2 regions of the Neobacillus sp. S1227 genome follow, and region 2 is predicted to be linked to the other one. Evidence: a T-box and tRNA genes for the amino acid it is inferred to sense, from the RefSeq annotation. Region 2 holds a T-box; the other holds one or more tRNA genes.
The links. A T-box is a leader RNA that pairs with one kind of tRNA and senses whether it is charged. The one in region 2 lies ahead of thrS (threonine--tRNA ligase), so its partner is inferred to be a tRNA-Thr.
Positions count from the first base shown of each region.

Region 1: it has a tRNA-Thr gene. The T-box ahead of thrS (threonine--tRNA ligase) is inferred to sense a tRNA for this amino acid. The anticodon was not compared.

Region 1 is NZ_AP038276.1:2,971,585-2,976,011, reverse strand. It holds gene ACZ5AE_RS15040 (alpha/beta fold hydrolase) at 112-939, shown strand; tRNA gene ACZ5AE_RS15035 (tRNA-Ser) at 1,882-1,972, shown strand; tRNA gene ACZ5AE_RS15030 (tRNA-Thr) at 1,984-2,059, shown strand; tRNA gene ACZ5AE_RS15025 (tRNA-Leu) at 2,071-2,155, shown strand; tRNA gene ACZ5AE_RS15020 (tRNA-Asn) at 2,166-2,237, shown strand; gene ACZ5AE_RS15015 (MerR family transcriptional regulator) at 2,362-3,081, opposite strand; gene ACZ5AE_RS15010 (cell wall hydrolase) at 3,464-4,150, opposite strand.
Region 2 is NZ_AP038276.1:4,537,420-4,541,846, forward strand. It holds gene ACZ5AE_RS22805 (nuclease-related domain-containing protein) at 1-158, shown strand, start outside; gene thrS (threonine--tRNA ligase) at 689-2,620, opposite strand; T-box leader at 2,669-2,927, opposite strand; gene ACZ5AE_RS22815 (putative sporulation protein YtxC) at 3,015-3,893, opposite strand; gene dnaI (primosomal protein DnaI) at 4,019-4,427, opposite strand, start outside.

The DNA of each region.
Region 1 (4,427 bases), 1.6 Mb from region 2:
AAATCGAGGCATCCTTCTCTTTTTAATGGAAAAGAAAGGATTATAACTTTTTTTGTCGAATTACTGTGAGAATGTAAAACACCCTGCATTAGAAAAAATGGGAGGTACAGAATGATTACGAAAAAAACACTAATCATAAATGATCAAAAGATTTCCTATATGGATGAAGGTGCCAAAACTGCCCCGCCCGTTTTGCTTATTCACGGCGTTCCAGAATCCAGCATGCTCTGGAAACACGTCATCCCTGAAATTGCTGCATTAGGATTTCGGGCGATTGCACCAGACCTTCCGGGATTTGGACAGAGTGACCGTTTTTCATACGCGTCTACTTGGGAAAACTATGTTACTTTTATCAATGATTTCATGGAAGCACTAGAATTAGAAAAAATCCATCTTGCTGTCCATGACTGGGGTGGAATGATCGGTTTAAGATGGGCGTGTGACAATCCGGATAAAGTGGAAAGCTTGATTATTACTGATACAGTTTTGCTGCCTGGATATACGTGGCATCCACTTGCCCAAAAATGGAGAACGCCTGGTTATGGTGAAAAAGTAATGGAAGCAATGGCGAATAAGGAATCATGGATGGCAGGAATGAAAAAGGAGATTCCGTCTGTAGAAGAGGAGATATTGGAAGACTTCTTTGCGATTTTTGAAGCGGCTGAGAAAAGGAACGTAATTTTAGAATTATATCGCTCTGCCAATCAACAACTAACAGAACCATATCTGAATCTTTCTGCTATAAGAACGCCAGTTACGATTCTTTGGGGTGAAAATGATCCATACATTTCAACTGATTTTGCTTATCAAACCCGTGACCAGCAATTCCCGCACGCAGCAGTACATATCATTCCAGAAACGGGGCATTTTATTCATGTTCAGTCTCCCGAAAAGGTCATTCCGCTTGTAAAAGAACATTTTTTATCGATTTTAAAATAATTTTACGGAATTTCGTTTTAGGGGAGTCATGAGGGAAGCCCGGGTGAATCTTTTTGGAAAATTGTCCTTATGAAAGGGCTAAGAGGACAAACCGCGTGTTTTTGAGAAATGTCCTCATGAAGACGGCCATGAGGACAAACCGCGTGAATCTTACTGAAGAAGCGTCCTCATGAAAAGGCTATGAGGACAATATGGGTGATTTTAGCTGGAGAAATGTCCTCATGAAGAGCTCCATGAAGACAGCTCAAGTGAATCTTACTAGAAAAGTGCCCTCATGAAAGGTCCACGAGGACAACATAGGTGATTTTAGCTGGAGAAATGTCCTTATGAAGAGGTCCATGAGGACAACACGAGTGAAATCTACTGGAAAAGTGTCCTCATGAAAGGGCTATGAGGACACCCTGAGTAAATTTTGCTGGAGAAGTGTCCTCATGAAAGGCCCATGAGGACAACATAGGTGATTTTTGCTCGAGATATGTCCTCATGAAGAGGGCGATGAGGACAACTCGAGGGAATCTTACTGGAGGAGTATCCTCATGAAAGGTCCATGAGGACAACATAGGTGATTTTAGCTCGAGATATGTCCTCATGAAGAGGGCGATGAGGACAACTCGAGGGAATCTTACTGGAGAAGTGTCCTCATGAAAGGCCCATGAGGATAACATAGGTGATTTTAGCTCGAGATATGTCCTCATGAAGAGGGCGATGAGGACAACTCGAGGGAATCTTACTGGAGAAGTGTCCTCATGAAAGGCCCATGAGGATAAGCAAATGAATTTTACTAGAAAAGTCTCCTCAAGAAAGGTCCACGGGGACACCCAGAATGAATCTTACTGGAGAAATGTCTTCATAGCAGGGTAGCAAGTTGTTTTTGTTTACCAAAATTTACAGATAGATTCCAATTTTAAAAGATGATATATTTGTTTTGTAAGTTATTACTACAGAGAAGTACTCAAGAGGCTGAAGAGGCGCCCCTGCTAAGGGTGTAGGTCGGGTAACCGGCGCGAGGGTTCAAATCCCTTCTTCTCTGCCATTAAAAAATATGCCGGTTTAGCTCAATTGGTAGAGCAACTGACTTGTAATCAGTAGGTTGGGGGTTCAAGTCCTCTAGCCGGCACCATTCAAAATATTGCGGGTGTGGCGGAATTGGCAGACGCACCAGACTTAGGATCTGGCGCCTTCGGGCGTGGGGGTTCGACTCCCTTCACCCGCACCAGAAAGATTATTCCGCAGTAGCTCAGTGGTAGAGCTATCGGCTGTTAACCGATCGGTCGTAGGTTCGAATCCTACCTGCGGAGTCATAGTCCAACAAGGACACTAAGAAAGGGTCAGGGCGGGAACGCAGCAGCCATAATTAGTGAAATTGTGTGGGCTATTACATACGGACATAATTTAAAAAGCTAAACCCGCCATCAGTTGGGTTTAGCTTTTTTTGAATGTGAACCAATTCCACCATTTCTTATGATTGGCAGCCGCAATTTGCAATTTCGTTTCTTCTTTTATGCCTCTAATTCGTTCAGCTTCTAGTTGGTCTAACCGTTCTACATGCTTTAATATTTGATTAATTTTTTCTTCTTGAAAAGCTTCCCGTACAGCCTTTTCCTTCAAAAGCTTAATTAAATCCAAGTTTATTTGCTCTAAATGTTCAATTTTTTCCAATAATTCTTCATGATTGCAATTGTGCTCCACAACTTGGTTACTAGTATAATGAAGGGAGGCTGTTTCGGTACTAGTTTCCAAGATTTTTTCTTCAGAAACTTCTTTTTGTTCAATTCGTTCCATTAATTCTTCATGGTTACAATTGTGCACGACAACTTCTTCATTGTTACAATTGTTCTCGACAACTTGGTCGTTAGTATTCTGTACGGGTTCAATTTCCGTAGTAGAGTCTGTGCTATTTTCTTCAGAAGCCCATTTCAATACCGCCTCAGCAGACTGTTCCATCGTCATACCCTCTTGCTTACTGCATTCCATTAATTTGCGGAATGAATGAACATCCTTTTCAAAATAGACTCTATGCCCTCGATTGTTCCGGTGAACACGGTACCCATGACCTTCGAGGAGTGCGGCGTACTTCCTTAATGTACTGGCATCTATTCCAAGCTTTTTTTGTACATCACTAGGTGAATACATTTCCGTCATTCATTTCACCTCTATTAAACATAATAAAAAAGTAAATGGTGAAAATAATACTGTAATAGCCCGATGTTATTTTATAAATAGGTTAAAAGCGATTGAAATAAGCCAACCTAGCGCAAGAAAAACTGATAGATATGTACCTAATCCAACTAAAATCTCTGCCATGATTCCTACTCCTTTAATTCGGGCTTTGGTTTCAATTCTCTTCAATGTCATTATAGCAGGCAAATTTTTAAAATTTGTCGAAAATAGGGAGGTTAATCAATTTGTAAAAAGACTGTTAACTTCCCTTAATAAATGGCGGGGATAGAAAAGGTATTATGATGTGAAAAATCCACCAAAAAGAGTTTACCGATTAGGTGGATTCACGACTAACAATTTTATATTATTTGGCGAATACATGATGTCCAATTGTCATGACGACTGGACGTGTACGAATCCAATTATCTGTGGCAATGGCAGGGTTATAAAAATAAATGCAATCATTTAACCGATCTTTTCTTGTCAATGCCTCTTCTACTGCACGTATGGAATCATCTGAAGCAGGCTTCCTAATCTCGCCATTTTGAACAGGTGAAAAGGCATAGGCATGTCCAACTACTTGATTAATAACGCCTGTCACCGTTTTCGGAAAACGTGGTGATTCCACGCGATTTAATACAACGGTCGCAACGGCTACTTTTCCTTGATAGGGTTCACCTTTTGCTTCAGCCTCTACTAATCTGGCAAATAAGTCTTTTTCATTATTTGAAATGGAAATAGCTGGTGATGCCGGTACTTTCTCAGGCAATTGCTTAGAGATTTCCATCTCGGGTTTTGTGGAGTGAAGGGCTATTTCTTTTGTCTTCTCTGGCTTTTGCATGATCTCTTCTGTATTTATTTGATTGTAATTGCTAGTATTGTCTTGCTGATCATTCTCGGTAATACCACCATATTTTTGCTCAAGGCTTACAGGTATATTTTCTGTTACAGCGCGATCATCGGTAATAGCCTCTGCACTTTTACTTATTCCTATGAAAGAACTTGTAGCTACACAAGCTACAATTAATGTTTTTATATATGTTTTTTTCATGTGTGCTACCTCCTGAATTTTTGCTTTATATTACTCTATCATTGGATGGTATTTAATTTACAGAACGATAGCATTACATTTCTTTTTAGTTTGATGAACAAAATTTCGGAAAACAATCAATTATGACATGAAACCAATATTCCCGTCATAAACAATCCAATAATACGAAAGGGAGGAATATATATCCAAAAACTTGTGTTGTCAGTTGGAAGGGATGAATTATCCACCAATTGTATGGCTTATAATTTGGTAAAATCGTAAATTATAAATCTGATAG
Region 2 (4,427 bases):
GTGTGAGGGAAATTAAGCTGCTTTTTCCTGGGATGAAAATAACCACTAATATTGTTTATGAATGGTGTGGGGTGATTGAGTCGAAAAAGAGAATTAGGAGGATTTTGAATAGGTATTTTAAAACGTTTGGGGTTGGGCCAAATACTTATTATGAGTAATATTTTATAAATTTGAATATGCCGCTTCCTTTTCTGAGCTTTTTATAGATTAGCTGTTGCTACGGACATCTTGCCTCTTTCTTTGGGTGTTTTTGTCCTTAGGACCCATTCCTACTACGGACACTTCTGCTTCTTTCTTAGCTCGTTTTGTCCGTAGAAACCCAGACTACGGACACTTCTACTTCTTACTCAGCTCGTTTTGTCCGTAGGACCTCTTCCTACGGACATTCCTGCTTCTTTCTTAGCTCGTTTTTTGTCCGTAGTACTCTATCCTACGGACATTTCTTCTTCGTTCTTTGATCGTTTTGTCCGTAGAAACCCAGACTACGGACACTTCTACTTCTTACTCAGCTGGTTTTGTCCGTAGTACTCCAGACTACGGACATTTCTACCTCGTTCTCAGCTCGTTTTGTCCGTAGAACCACAGACTACGGACATTTCTTCTTCGTTCTCAGTTAGTTTTGTCCTTAAGAGTAGGATTACTTCATACAAAAAAGGGAGATCCCTCTCCCTTTTTTTAAATCACAAGTTTACTTTTGTACTTCTGCCTTAATCCCGGCTAGGAACTCATCAAATGCCTTAGTCTCAGACTTCTGCTCGCCATATTTACGGACGTTGACGGCATTTTCCTCGACTTCTTTGTCGCCGACTACAAGCATATATGGGATTTTCTGCATTTGAGCTTCGCGGATTTTGTAGCCGATTTTTTCATCACGGCCGTCCAATTCAACGCGGAAGCCTGCAGCCTTAAGCTGTTCCTGTACCTTGCGGGCATAATCATAATGCGCTTCTGGCGAAACAGGGATAACTTGAACCTGTACCGGCGCCAGCCAAGTTGGGAACGCGCCCTTGTATTCTTCAATCAAGTAAGCCACAAACCGTTCCATAGTGGACACGACGCCACGGTGGATAACAACCGGGCGATGCTGCTTACCGTCTTCACCAACATAAGTTAAGTCAAAGCGTTCAGGCAGCAAGAAATCCAATTGTACAGTCGATAAAGTTTCGTCCTTGCCTAAAGCTGTTCTGACTTGAACATCCAATTTAGGACCGTAGAAAGCGGCTTCTCCCTCAGCTTCGAAATAATCAAGGCCCAGATCATCCATCGCTTCTTTTAACATGCTTTGCGCTTTTTCCCACATTACATCGTCATCAAAGTATTTTTCCTTATCTTGAGGATCACGATACGATAATCGGAATGAATATTCCTTAATATCGAAATCTTTATAAACCTCTAGAATCAGTCGAACAACGCGCTGGAATTCTTCCTTAATTTGATCCGGACGAACAAAGATATGTGCATCGTTCAAAGTCATCCCGCGAACACGCTGCAATCCGGATAACGCACCCGACATTTCATAACGGTGCATTGTTCCTAACTCGGCAATCCGAATTGGCAGTTCACGATAGCTGTGCATCGCATTTTTGTACACCATCATATGGTGTGGACAGTTCATCGGGCGGAGCACCAGCTGCTCATTATCCATTTCCATTACAGGGAACATATCTTCATGGTAATGGTCCCAGTGACCGGAAGTCTTGTATAATTCAACGTTTGCCATAATTGGTGTATAAACGTGGTCATAGCCTAAGCTGACTTCTTTATCTACGATATAACGTTCAACAATCCGGCGGATAGTTGCACCCTTTGGCAGCCATAGAGGCAAGCCTTGACCAACCTTTTGAGAATTGGTAAATAGGTTAAGCTCTTTTCCTAATTTGCGGTGGTCGCGCTCTTTCGCTTCTTCAAGCAAACGTAAATGCTCAGCCAAATCTTCTTTTTTGAAAAAGGCAGTACCGTATACACGCTGGAGCATTTTGTTATTGCTGTCGCCGCGCCAGTAGGCACCGGCGATGCTTAACAGCTTAAATTCTTTAATTTTTCCAGTTGATGGAACATGGATGCCGCGGCATAGGTCAAAGAAATCACCCTGCTCATAGATCGTTACTTGTTCCTCATCAGGGATAGCTTCGATCAACTCAAGCTTATACTCATCGTCGATTTCTTTAAAAAGCTGAACCGCTTCGGAACGGCTCACTTCCTTGCGGACAACTTCAATGTTCTCGCTAACGATTTTCGCCATTTCCTTTTCGATTTTAGGAAGATCTTCAGGTGTCAAAGATTCCTCTAAATCCATATCGTAATAAAATCCGCCTTCAATTACAGGGCCGACACCAAGCTTGGCTCCCGGGTACAAACGCTTAACAGCCTGTGCCATTAAGTGGGCAGTACTGTGGCGCAATACCTCAAGAGCATCCTTAGATTCTGGTGTCACGATTTCTATTGATCCGTCTTCTTGAATTGGACGGCGAAGATCATACATTTGACCGTTTAGTTTGCCGGCAATAGCCTTTTTCTTAAGACCAGGGCTGATGGATGCCGCAATATCTTCTGTTGTCGTTCCTTTTGGGAACTCCTTTACTGCCCCATCAGGAAATGCAATTTTTACAACATCTGACATCATCAATTCCTCCTTATAAAATAAAAAATAAAAAAACCCGTCCCTAGGAATAGGGACGAGTTTTGATTAACACGTGGTTCCACCCAATTTTTCATTTTCAGAAGTTGCCAACAGGGCACACTGAAAATGACTTTAGGTCAGGGTAACGGCTGATTTCCGTCAACAATTACTAGCTTCAAAAAAATGAAGGGTTCACTGATGAAGTTTAAAGGTGGTAAGTATTTCTTTCGTGCTAGGAGGCTTCCAGCCTTGTCCTCCCTCTCTAAAAACCGTAAAAAAATACTATTGTCCTTATCATTACATTTACTGTGATTTAAGCTATGTACGTTATTATAATGATTTAGTTTTAAAAAATCAACTTCATAAAACAAATTATTTCAACAATTTGTATTTTTTATCCATGATTTTCAGAAGAAGCCGCTTTTCCTACCCAATTTTTTACTTCCCGGAGCTCCTCGAATCGTCTGACCGTCACTCTTTCCTCAAAAATATTCTTAATCGTTCTTACAAGCGGGGCCTCCGGATCATTTGTATAAAGAAAAATAGAAATTGGAGCCAGTGACAAAAGCGGGGCAATCGAAGCAGAATCGACGTAAACCGGATGGTTTACCAACAGTTTTCGGTCAATCAGACGAATTAATTCGCTTCGTTTCATTTCTTCAAAATGTTCATTGTAAAAGGTGATTTCATCGTCAATTATTAGATGCAGCACTTCAATTTTCGGCTCCCGATTTGCCAGAAAATCCCGAAGCATATTAACAAACATTTGGTATTCCTGTTCCATTTTATATTCATCAATAGAAAGCTCTACATAGCTTTCAAGGAGCTGAAGATATGATCGCAACCTAAATTTCGCAAACGAATCAAACGAGAACGAAATATTTTCCTGGAAAACATGATGAATGGCTTCCTTAATATTAGGCTCCTCTTTGTTTTGCTGTAAAAAAGAAGATAGCTCAAAGCGATGTCCTTCTAAAATGGAATATAGAATCTCCAAAATTTGCTGCCGTTCCTCCAGGTCCTCGTAAAAAAATTGCTGCTCCAAAATATCCATAAACCAGTCATCGCGTTTAATACAAGTAATAAACTCATAAAAGGCTTCTTTAACCTTCGCAATTATGTGGTCGGAACATGAGCAATCAATAATTTTCACTATATGTCGATCTTCAAAAAGAAGAATATTTTCATACTCAGGAAGATTATTTAATACTTTTTGCAAATGATTATAAAAACGGATTGCATCCATCTTATTTTGGAAGATGATTTCTGCCAACCAAATCCCCCCTAAAAACCGAATCTCTGTTTTAATATATATGGGGGACTTGGCCAAAATAGAAGTTTTCAATAGCAAAAAAGGAACTTCGGCAAACACCGAAATCCCTTTAAATAATAATTTTCTTACATTCTGCGGTTGGAACCGCCAACCAAAACGGGCTCGCTCAAAGAGCGAATTCTTTCCATTATGCGGCGGGCCTTCATTTTTTCCTCTTCGCCACGTTGGCTGTAGGTTAGATGGTGCTCTAACCCTTGAAAGTCAAAATTAGAAGTAAAGAAAGTTGGCAGGCTCTCAAGCATGCGAAATTGCAGGATTGGTCCAAGAACTTCATCGCGAGTCCAGCTGGACATCGCTTCAGCACCAATATCATCAAGCATTAAAATCGGCTCTTTTTTTAACGCATCGATTTTTTCGTTTAAAGTCGAATCGGCGATAGAGCTTTTCATCTCCCGCAGCAGCTCTGGAACATAAACAACCATCGAAGAAATCTGCTTTTTGGCAAGTTTATTGGCAATGGCACCTAATAAATAG